3 regions of the Clostridium saccharoperbutylacetonicum N1-4(HMT) genome follow, and region 3 is predicted to be linked to each of the others. Evidence: riboswitches for the same ligand, from Rfam matches in the RefSeq annotation. Region 3 holds a riboswitch; each other region holds the start of a gene.

Evidence for each region. A riboswitch is a leader RNA that binds a small molecule or an ion and turns the genes downstream of it on or off. The one in region 3 is predicted to bind lysine.
Region 1: it holds a riboswitch for lysine, as region 3 does, so the genes downstream of both, CSPA_RS04225 (amino acid permease) here and dapA (4-hydroxy-tetrahydrodipicolinate synthase) in region 3, are expected to answer to the same signal.
Region 2: it holds a riboswitch for lysine, as region 3 does, so the genes downstream of both, lysA (diaminopimelate decarboxylase) here and dapA (4-hydroxy-tetrahydrodipicolinate synthase) in region 3, are expected to answer to the same signal.

What each region holds. Positions count from the first base shown of each region.
Region 1 is NC_020291.1:953,205-960,386, reverse strand. Features, by position in the region: gene CSPA_RS04245 (metallophosphoesterase) at 128-1,303, shown strand; gene CSPA_RS04240 (amino acid ABC transporter ATP-binding protein) at 1,438-2,202, opposite strand; gene CSPA_RS04235 (amino acid ABC transporter permease) at 2,202-3,008, opposite strand; gene CSPA_RS04230 (transporter substrate-binding domain-containing protein) at 3,094-3,927, opposite strand; lysine riboswitch at 4,243-4,419, shown strand; gene CSPA_RS04225 (amino acid permease) at 4,576-6,075, shown strand; gene CSPA_RS04220 (APC family permease) at 6,612-7,182, opposite strand, start outside.
Region 2 is NC_020291.1:6,100,514-6,107,695, reverse strand. Features, by position in the region: gene CSPA_RS26600 (alanyl-tRNA editing protein) at 1-315, opposite strand, end outside; gene CSPA_RS26595 (putative ABC transporter permease) at 579-1,112, shown strand; gene CSPA_RS26590 (beta/alpha barrel domain-containing protein) at 1,702-2,379, shown strand; lysine riboswitch at 2,534-2,702, shown strand; gene lysA (diaminopimelate decarboxylase) at 2,979-4,274, shown strand; gene lepB (signal peptidase I) at 4,586-5,140, shown strand; gene lepB (signal peptidase I) at 5,156-5,728, shown strand; gene CSPA_RS26570 (DUF3006 domain-containing protein) at 5,905-6,126, shown strand; gene ftsH (ATP-dependent zinc metalloprotease FtsH) at 6,181-7,182, shown strand, end outside.
Region 3 is NC_020291.1:6,430,033-6,437,214, reverse strand. Features, by position in the region: rRNA gene CSPA_RS27955 (23S ribosomal RNA) at 1-2,790, shown strand, start outside; rRNA gene rrf (5S ribosomal RNA) at 2,946-3,062, shown strand; lysine riboswitch at 3,598-3,764, shown strand; gene dapA (4-hydroxy-tetrahydrodipicolinate synthase) at 3,908-4,774, shown strand; gene CSPA_RS27940 (SulP family inorganic anion transporter) at 4,914-6,566, shown strand; gene CSPA_RS27935 (phosphotransferase family protein) at 6,605-7,182, shown strand, end outside.

The sequences.
Region 1 (7,182 bases), 1.1 Mb from region 3:
CTTTGAGCTTTAGTGACTAATTGACAATTTATAATTGAACATTAATAATTAGAATGGATATTGGACAAGTATATTAAATATAAAGCATATACGCAGATATAATAATAGGGCGGTGAAATAAATAATAATGACAATTCTAATTGTTTTAGTAGTACTTATGGCCTTTGTACTGCTTTCATATTACATTGGAAGAAAAGTGAAATTTGCAATTGAAGGAATTGGAATAGATATTAATGATAGAATTAAACATATAGTCTATTGGATAATCTATTGGAGTATTGCATTATCCTTCATTTTTAGCAATATACTTCGTGGTATTTCATCAACAGATAATTTTATCACAGAGACTTCAAAAATAATTGGTGCAATTTATCTTGGGTTCTTTTTCTACTCAATTCTAATATTGCCTCTTGTGGATTTATTAAAATTCATTATTAAAAAAATAAATTTTAAAATCACAATAAAGAAAAGATTAAAAAAAATATATTGTAATGGAATTTCAGTATTTATAACAATTTTAATTATCCTCACATTTGGTGCTTGGAATTGTCAGCATAAAGTTGTAACAAATTACAAAGTGAATATAAACAAAAATGCTGGAAGTCTTAATTCCTTAAATGTAGTTATGCTGTCTGATGTTCACATTGGTATAGGAGTAAGAAAGAATGGAATTTCTCAAATGGTTAACTCAATAAATGCATTAAAGCCTGACGTTGTAGTATTTTGCGGAGATATATTTGATGATAGTACTACTACTGAATTAAAAGAATACTCAAGAGATGAATTTAAAAACATAAAATCAAAATATGGAGTTTATGCCATTACAGGAAATCATGAATATGGAGCTGGTAATTTAACAGATACTATCACCTATTTCGAAGATGCTAATATTAAATACTTACAGGACCAATCGATAAAAATTGCTGATAGTTTTTACATAATTGGACGAAGTGATCAAGGACAAGGTGGAAATTCTGGACATAATAATACAGCTCCTCTTAATGAAATATTAAAAGATACTGATAAATCTCTTCCTATGATAGTCTTAAATCATAGACCAGATAAATTAGAAGAAGCAGAGGCTGAAAATATAGATTTACAACTTTCAGGTCACACACATAAAGGACAACTCTTCCCTGGTAATCTGATAATTAATGCAATATATGAAGATGCTTATGGTCTTCTAAAAAAAGATAACTTCAATTTAATTGTCAGTTCAGGTTACGGCACTTGGGGACCTCCTATAAGAACTGGAAGCAATAGTGAAATTGTGAAGATAACTATTAACTTTAATAAACCATAACCAAATTTATATTAAAAATTTGAATATTAAATTATCTATAAAAAATAAAAGAGCATAACGCTCTTTTATTTTTTATAGATAGTATTGCTTTTTATCTTATTTAAATACATGTACAATCAATGATATGAAAACCATCATTGTTCCATAAATCTTGATAAAAATTCACGAGTACGTGTATGCTTTGGATTATTAAATATAACTTGTGGTATATCATCTTCAATTATGACCCCTTTTTCCATAAATACTGTCCTAGTTGAAACATCTCTAGCAAATGCCATTTCATGAGTAACTATAATCATTGTCATACCTTCTTTAGCAAGTTCACGCATAACTGCTAAAACTTCTCCAACCATTTCAGGGTCTAATGCACTTGTTGGCTCATCGAATAATAACACTTCTGGTTCCATAGCTAATGCACGAGCAATAGCTACACGCTGTTTTTGTCCTCCTGAAAGTTGATGAGGCTTAGCATTAATGTAAGGTGCCATACCTACTTTTTCTAGATATTTCAATGAAATGTTCTTTGCATATTCCTTATCCTTTTTTAATACCTTGGTAACTCCAATCATACAATTTTCAATTACATTCATATTGTTAAAAAGATTAAATTGTTGAAATACCATCCCAACTTTTGCTCTATAACTAGTTATTTCCTTACGTTTATTTAATATATTTTCTTTATCATGTAATATTTCCCCTGAAGTAGGAGTTTCCAACATATTTATACACCTAAGAAGGGTTGATTTACCAGATCCTGACGAACCAATAATGCAAACTACATCGCCTTGTTTAATTTTAAAATCAATGTCTTTTAACACTTGATTACTTCCAAAAGCTTTTCCTAAATGATTAACTTCTAAGATAGGAGTTACATTATCAAATTTTTTTAAAGCTTCCATTATTGTTTTCCTCCCTTCACTTTTATAATAGAACTATTTTCTGTTATTTCTCCTGACATATAATCACTTTTAACTAACTTATAATTATCTGGACCATCCATTTTCTTTTCTATAAAACGTAATATTCTAGAAACAGTAAGATTCATGACAAAATAAATCAAACATATTATAAAGAACACTTCAAAGTACTTGTAATATGTACCAATTGCAGATTTACCTGAAAAGAATAATTCTGTTACAGATATTACATTTAATACGGATGTATCTTTAATATTTATAATTAAGTTATTACCTATTTGTGGCATAATATTACGCAATGTTTGTGGAAGCACGATATACAACATGGTTTGAAAATGTGTCATTCCAATTGCCTTTGCACCTTCAGTCTGCCCAATATCAATGGAAGCAATTCCACCACGCACAGTTTCTGCCATATATGCACCTGTATTAATAGACACAACTAATAATCCTGCAGATAATGGAGACATATCAATATTAAAGACTTCCATAGCACCATAATATATCACCATAGCTTGCACTATCATTGGTGTACCTCTAAAGAATTCTACATAAGCAGATAATATCAAATGTAAACACTTTAATAGGGCTTTCTTTATTGTATTATCCTCTGGGCTCACTTCAATAGTCCGTACAATTCCCACAAAAAAACCGATAATACATCCTGCTACAGTACCAATTATTGCAATTAAAAGTGTATATAATGCTCCTTGTAGAAACAATCCTCCATATTGCTGTAATATAAACCATACCCACTGAAAAAAACCTTCTGGTAAATTTGATGTCATACTATTTTCCACCTCACAAAAATATTTTACTACTGTAAAAATACAAAAAGGAGGCTAATCAAAAAACCTCCTTATTATTTTACTGCTACTTTGATAATGGTTGATTTTTTATAGCCTGTTCCATCATTTTGTTACGATCATCTTCTGATATTTCTGAAATAGCCTTATTAATCTTATCTGTCAATTCCTTATTTCCTTTTTTAATTGCAATACCGATATTTACATCTTCATCAGAAGCCTTAAATCCCTTGTCTCCTTCTGGAGTAATCATAACTAAATCTGGATTTGAATAAACTGCAGCCATTGCTGTTGGCTTATCCATAGTAACAACATTTACTTTACCTGAAGACAAAGCAACTATAAGTGAAGGTACAGTATCCATAGCAGGTTGAATCTTAGCATCTGGAATTTGCTTTAACATATCATACCAAACTGTACTTAACTGTGATGTACAAATAGCGCCCTTTAAATCAGCAACACTTTTAGCATTTTCATATGAAGTTCCTTTCTTAGTAAGTGCTACTATATTAGCTTTATAATATGGATCTGAAAAGTCTACACTTTGCATACGTTCTTTTGTAATACTCATCTGTGCAATTGCAACGTCTATTTTACCAGTGCTTACACCAGGAATTAATCCATCAAAGTCCATTTTATGAACTTCTAATTTATACCCAATTTTATCTGCAATCTTTTGAGCAATCATTAAATCATACCCATTTGCATATTCATTGGTCCCATTAATCTGAACTGCATTATTTGAATTATCAGTTTGAGTCCAGTTAAATGGTGCAGATGCCCCTTCTGTTCCCACACGTAGGACTTTGTCATCTCCTGTCTTTTTAGCGCCACAACCACTTAATGCTAAAATAGTTGCAACACATAAAGTTACTGCAATTATTTTTCTTATTTTTTTCATAATATAGTCCCCTTTCAATATTCAATTGCTAAAAAAACAAGCCAACCTCTTTAATAAAGCTGACCACATTGTCAATAACAATTATTTCTATACTGAATTATACCCTCCGCCTATATCATTGTCAATTAAAAAGCTTTTCGTTTATTTTTTAAACATTTTATTACCATTCCACCAATTTCATTAACAATCTATCAATAAAATAGCATTTCTGTTAAATTAACTAAAATCACTTTTTTTAATTTTTATATTAAAATATTATAAAACATTGACTTATTTTTGATTTTATTAGATAATTATATAAATCAATAGTTAGATAACTAAGATAGAGGCGCGAAATTTAAGAGTAATATTATTTTATTACAAGCAAACCGATGTAATACGAAAGGAAATTTCGCCGAAGTAAATAGTAAATTGCTTTAATACTATTTGCTGGGCTTATGTAGAATATGCATAAGACTGTCACAAATTATTTTGTGGAGAGCTATTTTCAATGGAAATATTACGATATAACGCATTTATTTTTTTATATGCAATTTTCGTATTTATGTCATGAAGGTGCTTTCATGGCATTTTTTTATTGTTTAAATCTTTGTATTATCTTAGTTGCTTACTTATAAAATTTTTATTATAAGGAGAGTAAATAGAATAATGGATGAAAAGAATAACGAGTTAAAAAGAGGTCTAAAAGCAAGACATTTAAACATGATTGCTCTAGGCGGTTCCATTGGTACAGGAATTTTCGTTGCAATGGGAGACACTTTAAATCAAGCAGGACCTGGTGGTGCACTACTCGCATATGGTCTAATCGGAATTATGGTATATTTTTTAATAACTAGTTTAGGTGAAATGGCAACACATATGCCAATCTCTGGTTCCTTCAGTACTTATGCTACCAAATTTATAGATCCAGCTCTTGGCTTTGCACTTGGTTGGAACTACTGGTATAACTGGGCTATAACAGTTGCAGCAGAAATGGTTGCTGGATCATTAATTATGAAATACTGGTTTCCAAATGTTAGTGGATTTGTTTGGAGTATAATGTTTCTAATTATAATAGTTGGTTTAAATATTCTATCATCAAAAGCATATGGTGAATCAGAATACTGGTTTGCAGGAATTAAAGTTGTTACAGTTATTGTATTTTTAATTATCGGTATTTTAATGATAGTTGGTATAATGGGTGGAAGTGAAATTGGATTTCATAACTATGTTGTTGAAGATGGTCCTTTCCACGGCGGTATAAAATCAATTTTTGCTATATTTTTAATTGCTGGTTTTTCATTTCAAGGAACTGAACTTATAGGTGTTGCTGCAGGTGAAAGTGAAAATCCTGAAAAAACAATTCCTAAGGCAATTAAATCTATATTTTGGAGAATATTAATATTTTATTTAGGAACAATTATAATCTTAGGCGCAATAATACCATTTACTGAAGCAAGCGTTGATACAAGCCCATTCACAATGGTATTTGAGAGAGCTGGTGTAGCTGGTGCTGCATCTTTAATGAATGCTATTATATTAACTTCTGTATTATCTGCTGGTAATTCAGGTATGTATGCTTCAACTAGAATGCTTTTTTCAATGGCTAAAGAAGGTATGGCTCCAAAGCTTTTTGCTAAGACTAATAAGCGTGGTGTTCCAATAAATGCATTAATATTAACAACTATAGTTGCTTCTGCTTGTTTCTTAACTGGAATTTTTGCTGAAAGTACAGTTTATGTATGGATTGTTGCAGCATCTGGACTTGCTGGCTTCATAGCTTGGGTTGGTATTGCTGTTTGTCACTATAGATTTAGAAAAGCATTTATTCATCAAGGTAAAGATTTAGGTACATTGAAATATAAAGCTATGTGGTATCCTTTTGGTCCTATATTAGCATTATTAATGTGTATAATTATAATCGTTGGACAAGGTTATTCATGTATAAAACCTGACGGAGTAGATTGGCAAGGGTTAATTGCTTCTTATATAGGAATCCCTCTATTTGTTGGTTTATATGCATGGTATAAAATTAAGTATAAAACTAAAGTTATTCCTTTAGACGAAGTTGATTTATCTTATAATGATAATACTTCTGCTTCTGATAACTCTAGCAAGGAAGTAAATGATGAAACTCTTTTATCTAACACATCATTTGATCTAAACTAACTTATTAATTAAAAAAGCGTAAGGTACTCTAGTAAAGTTACCTTACGCTTTTTCTTTATATAACAATTATCAAGTTCTAAGAGTATAGATATCCAATTTAATAATCAAACTTATAAATGGAATATGCATGCATTATCGAGAAATTATAATCGTAACACTACACTAGAAATCCGATACATTTTTTCTGGAGCAGGCATGTGAAATTGAGCTGATGAAGGTTCTTAATGGGAGCTTGTTCCATTTTAGCATGTCCAAAAGTGAATGTCCAAAAAGTAAGTGTCCAAATTTTATATTTGGAAACACGAACTTTCTCACTGGAGCTTTTATATTTGGAAACATGAACTTTCTCCTTGGGGATTTTACATCTGGAACACGCTAAAATGGTGATAAGCTCCAGTTTAGAACCTTCCAGTGAAAATTTCACTAGTCCTGCAGAAGACAAATGTATTGGATTTCGGTAAGTTACCACATAAGTCTAATTCTTGCGTTTGATATCTATATTTCTTTCCAAATTGACAATTGTCAATTTTATTAATCTATTCATTAATTATATATGGTACAGTAACTATTGTTACATTTCTCATCTTTAATATAGATCTTCTTAACAAAATTGATGTTTGATTATGTAGTGCTTGGTGCCACCACTTATGTATAATAAATTGAGGCATTACTATTGTGATTACTTCATGTTTTTTCAATTGTCTATGTTTTTCTTCTACATAGGCAAGTAATTTTTCATTAACATTTCTATATGGCGCATTTTCTATTACAAGTTGTGCTGCTATTCCTAATTTAGAGTATTTTTCTATTAATTTTTTTGTTGCTTCTTCATCTGTACTAACATGATAAACTTCTATGTTATCTCCAAAGGTTAAAGCAAAATTCAAACTTTTAATAAATGATTTATTTATAGTCTGAACTGGCACAATAACATGCTTAGTTACTGCTTCCCTTACAATTAAACTTTCTAATCCTGTTTCAATTTTTAAATTCTCTCTTACTTTTGTATAATGCCTTCTAACTCTCAACATTCCTGTAACAAGTATTGGTATACAAACCAGTACAATCCATGCACCATGAGTGAATTTTTCAACACCTATAATTATA
Region 2 (7,182 bases), 330 kb from region 3:
GGCACCTGATAAAACATGTTGCCCTAAATGCTGATGCATACCATCAGTTCTTCTATTCCAATCAATCATACATTTCACTTTATGGATTTTAATAGGTTTCTTTTCAAGAACGTGGTATACTATGTCGTCTTTTTCGTATACATCAATAATTTTTTCATTCTCTAAAGATCCAAGATCACAATTCTGTCCTCCTCCACCTGGGAAAAATGCTGTTTTATCTAATATAACGTGAAATTTGTTATCAATTTCTTTTATATCAACGATTTCAGCAGTAAATTCTTTAAGATATTGGTTATCATAATAAATTTTTTCCATATGTAAGTTACCCTCCTAAGATACTCTTATATCTAAAATTCAGTTATCAAATTTATAATAATACAAATTTTCAGATGAATTTAGAAATCAAATAATATTATTATAACATATATTCTAATTGACAATTTACATTGCCAACAATTGGATTTTTATAAGAAAGAAAACACCTTATATATAAAATAATAATTTAAATATATATCTAAGGATAAAAAAATTACATCTACAAATACTATTTTTAAATTACAGGAAAAGGTGGTTAATTGATGGATGTAATGTTTTATTTAACATTCAATTTTATATTATATTCTTTTTTAGGATGGTTAATAGAAGAAGTATATAGTTTTGCAATTACAAAAACTTTTAAGAAGGAAGGTTTTTTAATAGGTCCATTTAAGCCTATGTATGGTATAGCATTTACAATTTTAGTTATATGTAATGAAATACTTGAAATTCAAGGTGGATCTTTGATATTATTATATTTCCTAATACCAACAACTGTTGAATATATAAGTGGATATATTTTGAAGCATATTTTTAAAAAAGTTTATTGGGATTATTCAAAGTATAAATATAATATTTATGGATATATAACTCTTAGTTTTTCAGTATGTTGGATGATTCTTTGTTATATAGGGATTAATTTTTTTCATCCAGTAGTACATGAGCTATATTTATTAGCAGAGAAAAGTTTATATATTGTATTATATACATCTTTACTACTAATAATATTTGATTTGATTTTAACAATGCAAGATTATAAAAAAATATTGTTTAATAGAAAAAATATTAAAGATTAAAGAATATCTTATTTTTAATTGCTTTGATTATTATTAGATGATATATTTAAAATATATAAATAGAAAAAAATGTAATTATTATTAATAAATTCATATTTTTTTGTTTATTAGAAAATATGAATTTATTTTTGATGGAAATTATATAATTATATTAGCATTTATTTTTCGCGTGAAAATTTCTTTACAATTTAGTGAAGATTGTGCGTAAAGTATAGTTAATTTGTAATCTGTGAATAAGTTTGTGGACAAAGTGTATATTATATTTATGAAAATATACGTTAAAGCTAGTAAGTATGGGCATTGTTCATAGTGTTGATAAGTATGTTTTGAATGTGGATAACTTTTGATAAAGGTATTATAAATTACTATTGAACTAAGTTTTTGTGATTGAATTTTTATAGTAATATTTTTATAAGATAATTATAAAGGTTTTATTAATAATAAACATACTTGTGGATAAAAACTGTGGATAATGTGGATAAACAAAATTTAACTTTCAGAATGAGGATAAAAGAGTATAATATAATAAGTTATTATATAGTGATTTTAATTTTAAGCTCTAAAAATTGATGTGGAGGGGATATAATCTATGACAACATATAAAGAAGCTAAATTTATTCCACAAATAAAAGGTACTCTTAGAAATCATGTCATTGAAGTTCCAGCTGTTATAAGAAATTGTGGTGGAATTAATATTTTTGGAAAAAGAATAAAGTCATTACTTTTTACTACAGATGTAGCATTAATAAGAAATAGTAATGCAGATGCAATAATTGCAGTATATCCTTTTACACCACAGCCAATAATAACACAAGCATTAGTAATGTCAGCTGACGTTCCAGTTTTTTGTGGCGTCGGTGGAGGAATTACTCAAGGGAAAAGAGTTGTTAATTTAGCAATGGATGCGGAATTTAAAGGGGCCATGGGCGTTGTTGTAAATGCTCCAACTAGCAATGAAGTTGTTAAGAAGATAAGAGCAACTATAGATATACCTGTAATAGTAACTGTAATTTCAGAAGATGAAGATATTGCAAAAAGAATAGAAGCTGGAGCAACTATATTGAATGTTTCAGGCGGTAAAAATACAGTCAATATAGTAAAAAATATCAGAAAAAGGTTTCCTGAATTCCCTATAATAGCTACTGGTGGACCTACAGAGGAGTCCATAAGTAAAACAATACAAGCAGGGGCAAATGCCATTACTTATACCCCCCCATCTTCAGCAAGTATTATGGGAGATCTTATGGATGAATATAGAAAAGAATAGGAAACTATTTTGACTAGCAAAAAAATGTTGATTTAACTTCAATTTATGGTATCATATTTGTAATAGTTTAATAAGATAATAAGGAACAAGGATCAATGTTTAATTATCAATGATGGATTTATTATTGATAATCGAAAATTGCCAAATGTTATTGACCTGGGGTAGAGGAGCTGTAATAAAGAGTAAGTATAAGGAGCTTGCAAGCTAAGATTTATACTAAAAGGTATTATGGCCGAAGGAATAAATTATAATGCATTAATTTATTTCTGGGTATTCATAGAATATGTGGATAACTGTCACGTAAGTGTTGAGCTACACGGTACTTTTTTCAGTTTATAATTTATAAAAGGTGAAGGATTATCTATTATAGATATTAAATATTTATAATGTATCTTTTTTTGTAAATTGATAATCGATGAAAATATGTGCGTATTATATAGCGTGAAAATTTACCACTCGTCACAGAAATATTCTGTGGCGTTTGTTGTTTTCATGGATATTTAGTAAAGTTTTCTTTAATTACAAGCTTTTAATCACAATTGTGATTTGCAAACTGTAAATTGTAATTTGTGTATTATATTAAATTGGGGGTTAAGCAAATGAAATTATTTGGAACAATGAAAACACAGGATAACCAACTAGTTGTTGGTGGTGTAAATGCTAAGGCTTTAGTAAAAGAATATGGAAGTCCACTTTATGTATTTGATGAAGCATTAATAAGAGATTATTGCAGAGATTATAGAAAATACTTTAAATGTGAAGAAAATAATAATAGAGTAGCTTTTGCTGGTAAGGCTTTTTTAACAGTTCAAATGTGTAAATTATTAAGAGAAGAGAACATGTCATTAGACGTTGTCTCTGGGGGCGAATTATATACGGCGTATAAGGCAGAGTTTCCACTTGAAAAAGTAATGTTTCATGGGAATAATAAAACTATAGATGAAATTGAGTTAGGGGTTAAGTTAGGTGTTGGTAATTTTGTTGTGGACAACTATTATGAGATGGAAACATTAAATAATATAGCTAAAGTGTATGATAAAGTTCAAAATATTTATTTAAGAATAACACCAGGAATTGAGGCTCATACTCATGAATATATTAAAACTGGACAAATAGATTCTAAATTTGGCTTTGCGCCAGTTGGAACTGTTATAGAAGATGCTATTAAAAAAGCAATAAGTTTGGAAAATATAAATCTAACAGGAATACACTGTCACATAGGGTCACAAATTTTTGATTTAGAACCATATGAAGATGCTGTAGAGATAATGCTTGAACTTGTGAGAAATACTAAAGAAAACTTAGGATATCTTATTGAAGAGGTAGATTTTGGTGGCGGCTTTGGAATATATTATACAGAGGAAGATGAACCAAAGACAACAGAAGAGTATTGTAGCGTTATAATTAACAAGGTTGATGAAGTTTGTGCAAGAACTGGTCAAGAAAGACCAATACTTACAATAGAACCGGGAAGAAGTATTGTAGCTAATGCGGGGCTTACATTATATACTGTGGGTTCAGTCAAAGAAATTCCTAGCGTAAGAAAATATGTTTCAGTTGATGGAGGAATGACTGATAACATAAGACCAGCTCTTTATAATGCTCAATATGAGTGTCTTCTAGCAAATAGGGTTACAGATGTTAATGAGGAAGTTGTAACTATTGCAGGAAAGTGTTGTGAATCTGGAGATATATTACTGGAGAATGTGAAGCTTCCTAAAGTTGAAAGTGGAGATATTTTAGCTATTATGACAACTGGAGCTTATGGATATTCTATGTCAAGTAATTATAATAGAATACCAAAACCTGCAGTAGTAATGGTTAAGGATAATGAAGCGAGATTAATTTGCAGAAGGGAATCTTACGAAGATTTATTAAAAAACGATGTTATATAAATAGTCAAGTAAATTAAAGTACTAACTTACAATGCACAATCCCAAATAAGCAATTTGGGATTGTGCATTTGTCATTAGTTATGAGTTTTGGTGGGGATTATGTATCATAAACTAAAAATGTACTAGGTATCCTAAAAAATTAATAAGTTGTAAATATTTTAGACAATAAAGTATGATATACTAAAATGGTATGATAAAATATAAAATAAACCTATGTTTTAATTAAATTTTATAAGAAAGCAAAGGTTTTTAGCTTAATTGAAAATTGAGCATTGACAGTTGAAGTATAAATCTTTTATGGAGGTAGCACAGTGGCAGAAAATAATGAAAATCAAATAGAAGAAGCTAATAAAACTAAGAAAAAATCAAAATTAAAAGAGTGGATAATAGATTTATCTGTTGTTGCTTGTATAATACTTTTAATATGGAATTTTGTGGGTTATGGTGTTTGGATTACTAGCGGATCTATGTTGCCAACCTTACAGATCAAAGATAGATTAATCGTATCAAGGGTACATGATACTAAGAGTTTACAAGAAGGGGAGATAGTTTTATTTAAAAATGATGAATTCCCAGGAGAAATTTTAATAAAAAGATTAATAGGTCTTCCAGGTGATAAAATAGATATAAAAGAAGGTATTGTGTATAGGAATGGTGAAAAACTACAAGAAGATTATGTTAAAAATAATGAAATAATCAACAAATCATTTCAAGTACCAGAAAATAAATATTTTTTCTTAGGAGATAATAGAGCAAATTCAAATGACTCAAGACACTGGATAAATCCTTATGTAGATGCATCATATATAGAAGGAAAGGCAATATTGAGGTATTATCCAATAAATAAGTTTGAAGTGTTTAAATAAGAAGGAGAACATCTAATGAAAGAAACTATAGAAACAGATTTATCAAAAAAAGGATTAATGTCAAAACTAATAGGTAAAGGAAGCTTTTTTAGAGAATGGATAATTCCAATTGTTGCGGCTATAGGAATTGCGTGTTTAATAAATAAGTTTTTAGTGTATAATGTTTATATACCTAGTGAATCAATGGTTCCAACTTTAAATGTTGGTGATAAATTAATGGTAACAAGAGTTTATGATACAAGTAACATAAAAAGAGGAGATATAATTGTATTTTACTCAGATGAATTAAGCGAAGTACTTATAAAGAGAGCAATAGGACTTCCAGGAGATCATATTGAAATACATAATGGTATAGTTAATATTAATGGCCAAGATATTAAGGAAAATTATGTTAAAAATAATGAGATTTATAATGGTACATTTGATGTACCACAAAATAAATTCTTCTTTTTAGGGGATAACAGAAATCGATCTAATGATGCTAGAAAGTGGGCTAATCCATATATAGATGCTTCAAAGATTCAAGGAAAAGCTCAAATTAAATTTTATCCATTTAATGAGTTTGGAAGTTTATACTCTACTAAATAATTCCATAGAAAATTTTAAATTTCGCTGATATTTGACAATTAATTATGTTAACATATGTAAAAATATAATACTGCTTTACAAATTGATAATTGACAATTGAAATTAACTACTCGTGGGATAAAAGGATTGGTTAACTAATCTTAGAATTAATTTATATTATGAAAAGAGGATGTTACATGAGTGAAAAGTATATAATAGATAGAGTAGAAGGCACTTTTGCAATTGTTGAGAATGAAGCTGGGGAAATGCAGGAAATACCTTTAAAGAATATAAAAGGTGAGTTCAAAGAAGGCGATATTTTAGTTAAAGTGAATGAATATTTTGAAATAGATGTAATATCTACATTGAAAAGAAAGTCACAAATCAAAAGTGATATGGAAGATATGTGGAGAGAATAATCTAATCTTTAAGTATTATTGTAAATAACAAATTGTATAAGAGAAGGTGATTAGATGATAGATAACAATAAAAATAATAAAAAAAATAACAAAGATAAAAATTCATTTATAGTAGCAATTACTTACTTTATAATAGCAATTGCATTTGTTATGGCATTTAACTATGCAAGAGATTCAGTTACAAATAAGGCAATTACATATAATGAGTTTATGCAGCTTTTACAAGACAAGGAAATTTCTAAGGTTGTTATAACAAGTGACAATTTATTAATCACACCAAGTGAAAATAATCAAGAATATAAGGGAAAAACATTATATACAGCCAATATAGCTGATGAAAATTTAATTTCAGCACTAAGAGCGGCCAATGTTGATTTTTATGGTCAAAGTCCTAGTAAAGAAGCTCCTATAATGAACTTTGTACTTACATGGATATTACCTTTAGTTCTAATATTCTTTATGTGGAAATTCTTGTTCTCCAAAATGGGCGGAGGTGGAGGCGGTGTCATGGGCATCGGCAAAAATAACGCCAAGGTTTATATGGAAAGTGAAATAAAAGTAACTTTTGATGATGTTGCAGGACAAGAAGAAGCTAAAGAATCATTAAAAGAAGTAATAGATTTCTTAAATGGGCCAACAAAATATACTGAAATTGGAGCTAAATTACCTAAAGGAGTTTTACTTGTAGGACCTCCAGGAACAGGAAAGACACTTATAGCTAAAGCTGTAGCAGGAGAAGCTAAAGTACCATTCTTCTCACTATCAGGTTCAAGTTTTGTTGAAATGTTTGTTGGAGTTGGAGCATCAAGAGTTAGAGAGTTATTTAAGGATGCAGTAGCAAAGGCACCATGTATCATATTTATAGATGAAATAGATGCAATTGGTAAAAGTAGAGATAATCAAATGCAAAGTAATGATGAAAGAGAACAAACTTTAAATCAATTACTATCTGAAATGGATGGGTTTGATTCATCAAAGGGTATAGTTATCCTTGGAGCTACAAATAGACCTGAGATACTTGACAAGGCGCTTTTAAGACCAGGTAGATTTGATAGA
Region 3 (7,182 bases):
AGGAAACTCACATGGGAAACCCCATGTATCATAAAGTGAATACATAGCTTTATGAAGGTAAACCCAGGGAACTGAAACATCTAAGTACCTGGAGGAAGAGAAAGAAAAATCGATTTTCTTAGTAGCGGCGAGCGAAAAGGAAAGAGCCCAAACCAGAGATTTATCTCTGGGGTTGCGGACAGAACATAACGTGAAATTATTGTTAACCGAACACAACTGGAAAGTTGGACCATAGGGGGTAATAGTCCTGTAGGTGAAAATAATAATGAACAGTTCTGCACCAGAGTACCACGAGACACGTGAAACCTTGTGGGAAGCAGGGAGGACCACCTCCCAAGGCTAAATACTACCTGATGACCGATAGTGAAGCAGTACCGTGAGGGAAAGGTGAAAAGAACCCCGGGAGGGGAGTGAAATAGAACCTGAAACCATATGCCTACAACCGATCAGAGCACCTTACGTGTGTGATGATGTGCTTTTTGTAGAACGAGCCAACGAGTTACGGTATGTAGCGAGGTTAAGTACTTAAGGTACGGAGCCGAAGGGAAACCGAGTCTTAATAGGGCGATTAGTTGCATGCTGTAGACCCGAAACCGGGTGACCTATCCATGGCCAGGTTGAAGCGAGGGTAAAACCTCGTGGAGGACCGAACCACGTTGCTGTTGAAAAAGCATGGGATGAGCTGTGGATAGCGGAGAAATTCCAATCGAACTCGGATATAGCTGGTTCTCCTCGAAATAGCTTTAGGGCTAGCGTCGGAAAATGTGAGTAGTGGAGGTAGAGCACTGAATAGGCTAGGGGGCATAGCGCTTACCGAACCTTATCAAACTCCGAATGCCATATACTATCAGTCCGGCAGTCAGACTGTGAAAGATAAGTTCCATGGTCAAAAGGGAAACAGCCCAGATCGTCAGCTAAGGTCCCAAAGTGTAAGTTAAGTGGAAAAGGATGTGGGATTTCTAAGACAACTAGGATGTTGGCTTAGAAGCAGCCACTCATTAAAAGAGTGCGTAATAGCTCACTAGTCAAGAGATCCTGCGCCGAAAATGTCCGGGGCTCAAACTTACCACCGAAGCTACGGGTTCACGTTTATACGTGAGCGGTAGAGGAGCGTCGTAATCGGGCTGAAGTCGTACCGAAAGGAGCGGTGGACTGATTACGAGTGAGAATGTTGGCATTAGTAGCGAGATGTAGGTGAGAATCCTACAGGCCGAATATCTAAGGTTTCCTGAGTAAAGTTTGTCTTCTCAGGGTTAGTCGGGACCTAAGGCGAGGCCGAAAGGCGTAGTCGATGGACAATTGGTTGATATTCCAATACCACTATCATCGTTAATATCGAGGGTGTGACGGAGAAGGATAGGATGTGCTAGCTATTGGATGCTAGTCTAAGCGTTTAGGAAGTTGGGATTGGCAAATCCGTTCCAACAATTCTGAGGCGTGATGGGGAAGGTTCTACGGAACCGAAGTATCTGATTCCATGCTTCCAAGAAAAGCATCTAGAGAGAGAAGTAGTGCCCGTACCGCAAACCGACACAGGTAGATGAGGAGAGAATCCTAAGGCCGACGGAAGAATTGCAGTTAAGGAACTAGGCAAATTGACCCCGTAACTTCGGGAGAAGGGGTGCCTGCGAAAGCAGGTCGCAGAGAATAGGCACAAGCAACTGTTTAACAAAAACACAGGTCTCTGCTAAAGCGAAAGCTGATGTATAGGGGCTGACGCCTGCCCGGTGCTGGAAGGTTAAGGGGAATACTTAGCAGTAATGCGAAGGTATGAACTTAAGCCCCAGTAAACGGCGGCCGTAACTATAACGGTCCTAAGGTAGCGAAATTCCTTGTCAGGTAAGTTCTGACCCGCACGAATGGCGTAATGACTTGTGCACTGTCTCAACTGCAAATCCGGCGAAGTTGTAGTGCGAGTGAAGATGCTCGCTACCCGCGATTGGACGGAAAGACCCCGTAGAGCTTTACTGTAGCTTAGCATTGAATTTCGGTATTGTCTGTACAGGATAGGTGGGAGACTGGGAAACTAGGGCGTCAGCTTTAGTGGAGTCGTTGTTGGGATACCACCCTGATAGTATTGAAGTTCTAACTGGATGCCATGAAACTGGTGACAGGACATTGTTAGGTGGGCAGTTTGACTGGGGCGGTCGCCTCCTAAAATGTAACGGAGGCGCCCAAAGGTTCCCTCAGAACGGTCGGAAATCGTTCGAAGAGTGCAAAGGCAGAAGGGAGCCTGACTGCGACACCTACAAGTGGAGCAGGGACGAAAGTCGGGCTTAGTGATCCGGTGGTACCTCGTGGGAGGGCCATCGCTCAACGGATAAAAGCTACCTCGGGGATAACAGGCTGATCTCCCCCAAGAGTTCACATCGACGGGGAGGTTTGGCACCTCGATGTCGGCTCGTCGCATCCTGGGGCTGAAGTAGGTCCCAAGGGTTGGGCTGTTCGCCCATTAAAGCGGCACGCGAGCTGGGTTCAGAACGTCGTGAGACAGTTCGGTCCCTATCCGTCGCGGGCGTAGGAAATTTGAGAGGAGCTGTCCTTAGTACGAGAGGACCGGGATGGACTGACCTATGGTGTACCAGTTGTTTCGCCAGAAGCATAGCTGGGTAGCTAAGTCGGGAAGGGATAAACGCTGAAAGCATCTAAGTGTGAAGCCCCCCTCAAGATGAGATTTCCCATAGCATAAGCTAGTAAGACCCCTTGAAGACTACAAGGTTGATAGGTCAGAGGTGTAAGTGTGGTAACATATTTAGCTGACTGATACTAATAGGTCGAGGGCTTGACCAATAAGTTAAGTTGTAAAAATACATTAAAAAACTATGTGCAATTTTGAAAGAACAAATCTTTCAAAAAAGATATTCCAAAGGAATATCCAGCAAAATTGTTAACTATGAATTGTCCACAGGATACCCTAAAGGGCATAAACTGTTAACTGTATAAGATCTCGTGATGATGGCATAGAGGTAACACTCCTTCCCATTCCGAACAGGAAAGTTAAGGTCTATAGCGCCGATGGTACTGCATGGGAGACTGTGTGGCAGAGTAGGACGTTGCGAGGTAAGTTAAAAAGATAGTTGTAATAACTGTCTTTTTTTATTTCTATTCTTAAATTGTTTTAAAAAGCAATTTAAGAGATAAAGTTCATATAATTATTAACATAATAGAAAAATAATCCACAATAAATTTAATTTCTTTGTGGATTATTTCTTGTTTATGTGGATATGTGTGTATAAAATTTAAAATATAAATTAATATTTGATTATGTAAAGATTAATTTATTTATATATTAGATATGGAATATAGTTTTCTAATAGCATTTTTGCAACTTTTATAGCATTTTTAACTATATACTATGCAAAAAAATTATAATAATATATTTATAAAGATAAGTAAGGTTAATTGAAAGACTATAAGATAAGTAATAAATTAGTATTTTAGAAAATATTAAAATAGTGTATAAGAAAATGAAATAATATATCTTTTTTATTATAAGTATTAATAGGCAATTTAATTATATATTCAGTCGTTCTGTAAAAGCGTTTCATTTACAACAATCTAATTAAATGTTATAATTATTGTAATTTAATAACAGAAACCTTAGGTAGAGGTGCTATATATAATTAGTACTTATTATGAGTTGGCAAACATTGATTAATAAGGAAAGGTAATATGGCCGAAGATTTAAATTATGCAAAAATTTATTTCTGGGTATGCATAAAATATATGTATGACTGTCACGAAAGTGGAGAGCTAACAAGGATTTAGTCAAATTTAGAATAATAATGAAATTATTATTTATTGTTGTATTTTGATTTTAAATAAAGCTTTATATGATTAACTCTGCCCGTTAGTACCTGCTAACGGTTTTTCTTTTGTTAAAAACTAATTTGAGGAGTGTAATATTATGAAAATTGAAGGCGTACTAGTGCCACTAATAACACCATTTAAAGATGGACAAGTAGATTTGAAATCTTATAAAAGGATGATTGATCACTATATTGAAGAAGGTGTAACAGGAATTATGCCATTGGCAACAACAGGTGAATGTCCTACAATTCTACCAAATGAATATGATGAAGTTTTAACTAAAACTCTAGAGTATTGTAATAATAGAGTACCAATATATGTTGGATTGGGAGGAAACAATACTAGTGAGGTAGTAAGTAAATTAAAAGTGGTGGAAAAGCACAAAGTTAATGGTATATTATCTGTAGCTCCATATTATTCAAGACCTAATCAGAGAGGAATTTACGAACATTTTAAATGTATATCTGAAGCAACTGATTTAGATATAATACTATATAATATACCTTACAGGACTGGAACTAATATTGAAAATGAAACTGTAGAAAGGCTGGCAGAACTTAAAAATATAGTTGCAATAAAAGATTGTTCAGGAAATATAAAACAAACAATTGAATTATTATTAAATCCACCAAAGGATTTTTCTATATTAACAGGCGAAGATGCACTTTTTTATACAACACTTACAATGGGAGGACAAGGTGGAATCATGTCTTCTGCTCATTTAAAGACTAAAGAATTTATTGAAGTGTACAATTTGATTAGAGCGAATAATCATCAAGAAGCACTGGAAAAGTGGAAATCATTACAGAATATGATTCCTCTATTATTTGCAGAACCTAATCCAACACCAGTGAAATATTGTTTGAAAAAGTTAGGTCTTATAGATTCAGATGAAGTTAGGCTTCCATTAGTAAATATTACTGATGAATTAAAAATTAAATTAGATAATGTTATAAATAGTTAATAGAAATATAAAAGTTAATCCTATATTTAATTGTCATAAATGTACTCCTATTGTCAAAAAAATGAATATTTTGCTTTGACTACTATATTGATTAGGAGTAATATAAAATTTGAACAATTGAATAAGGATGTGATTAAAAATGATGCCTAAGTTCTTTTCTATGATTAAGAACGGGGAAATTACTAAAGAACAAGTTATGAAGGATATTATTGCAGGTGTTATTGTAGCTATAATAGCAATACCATTATCAATAGCACTTGGAATATCTTCTGGTGTATCACCAGAAAAAGGACTCATAACTGCTATTTTCGCGGGATTTATTATTTCATTTTTGGGAGGAAGTAGAGTTCAAATAGGAGGACCTACAGGAGCCTTTGTTGTTATAATTTATTCTATAATTCAGGAATATGGATTAAATGGACTCATCACCGCGACAATAATGGCTGGAATTATAATGATAATAATGGGATTATTAAAGTTTGGTTCGCTGATTAAGTATATACCTCAAACAATAACTATAGGATTTACAGCAGGTATAGCTGTAACATTAATGTCAACACAAGTTAAAGATTTTTTAGGTTTAAAAATTGATAATGTACCAGCAGAGTTTTTTGCAAAATGGAACAGTTATTTTTCTAATATGGGAACACTAAATATATATTCTCTAGCAATTGGAATAATTTCTGTTATTATAATAATTGTTTGGCCTAAGATTAATAAAACTATACCAGGATCTATGATTGCATTAATTTTAGCAACTCTTGCTGTAAAGCTGTTAGATTTCCCAGTAGATACAATAGGAAGCAGATTTCAAGATATTTCATCAACAATATCAGCGCCTGTGTTGCCACAGCTTAGCATGAGTGTAATAAATAAATTATTCAGTCCTGCCATGACAATTGCTATTTTAGCTGCTTTAGAATCATTGCTGTCAGCAGTAGTAGCAGACGGAATGATTGGAGATACTCATGATTCTAATATGGAACTTGTGGCGCAAGGGATAGCTAATATTACATCAGGATTATTTGGCGGAATACCTGCTACAGGTGCTATAGCAAGAACTGCTGCTAACGTAAGAACAGGAGGAAGAAGTCCTATAGCAGGAATGGTACATGCTATAACATTATTAATTACTATGTTAATTTTAATGCCTCTTGCTAAAATGGTACCAATGACTGTGCTTGCTGCAATATTAGCAGTTGTATCATATAATATGTCACAATGGAGAGCTTTTAAAGGCTTATTAAAAGCACCTAAAAGTGATGTTATTGTATTATTAGTTACATTTATAGGAACTGTTATATTTGATTTAGTAGTTGCTATAGGTATTGGAATGGTCATGACAGCATTTTTATTTATGAAGAGAATATCAGATACTACACAAATCAGAGATTTAGTAGAGGAAAAAGTTTTTGATGAAGAAACAACTGCAATATTAGAAAAAACAGATGGAAGAATACGAGTATATCAAGTAAATGGTCCAATGTTTTTTGGAGTTGCACAAGAATTTATTTGTAAGATAAAAGAAATTGAAGCTTCTGTTGGGGTTGTAATTTTGGATATGAGACATACCCATGCGATAGATGCTTCTGCAATAGATGCATTAACCAGATTACTTAAACATTGTGATGCGAATAATATAAAGCTTTGTTTAACCCACGTACAAGAGCAGCCAATGAAGGTATTACATCGAATGGGCTTTGCAGTTCAACTTGGAGTAAGTCATATATATGAAACTAAAACAGAGGCAATAGAGAAAGCTTATGATTATTTAGAACAATTAGAAGCATAGGAACTAATTAATATATTTAGAGTAGCGAGGTATAATTTATGGAATATGATTGGGAGAGAACATTCCCATTTTTAGAGATTGATGAGAATATAGTCAGTAAACTATTTGAAGGTATATTACAAGAAAATAATATTGTAAATATAACACCAGTTGATGAGGGATGTAGAACCACAAATTATATTATTTCAACTAATAATATTAATAAAAAATATCTTTTGAAAATATTTTTTCCTATGGAACAAAATTATATGAGAGAAATTAAATTATTGACTATGTTGAAAGAAAATAAAGCTATACCAGTTCCTAAAATATATAAGATTAGTAGAGATGAACTAATTGAAAATAGGGAATATGCAATCTATGAATATATGAATGGACAGACTTTGGGTAAAGTCGTAAGTGATGGATATAAATTAGAAGACGGCTTTGTTAAAAGTGTTGCAAGAACGCTAGCAAAAATACACAGCTATAAATTTGATAAGGTCGGATTTTTAGATAAAAATTTACATGTAATAGACAACTTTCCTCCACTTATAAAGTGGTATGAAATTTTAATGGGGGATATGGCAAAAAAGAGATTGGGTAAAGACATTGTAAATAAAATTTGTCGATTAGT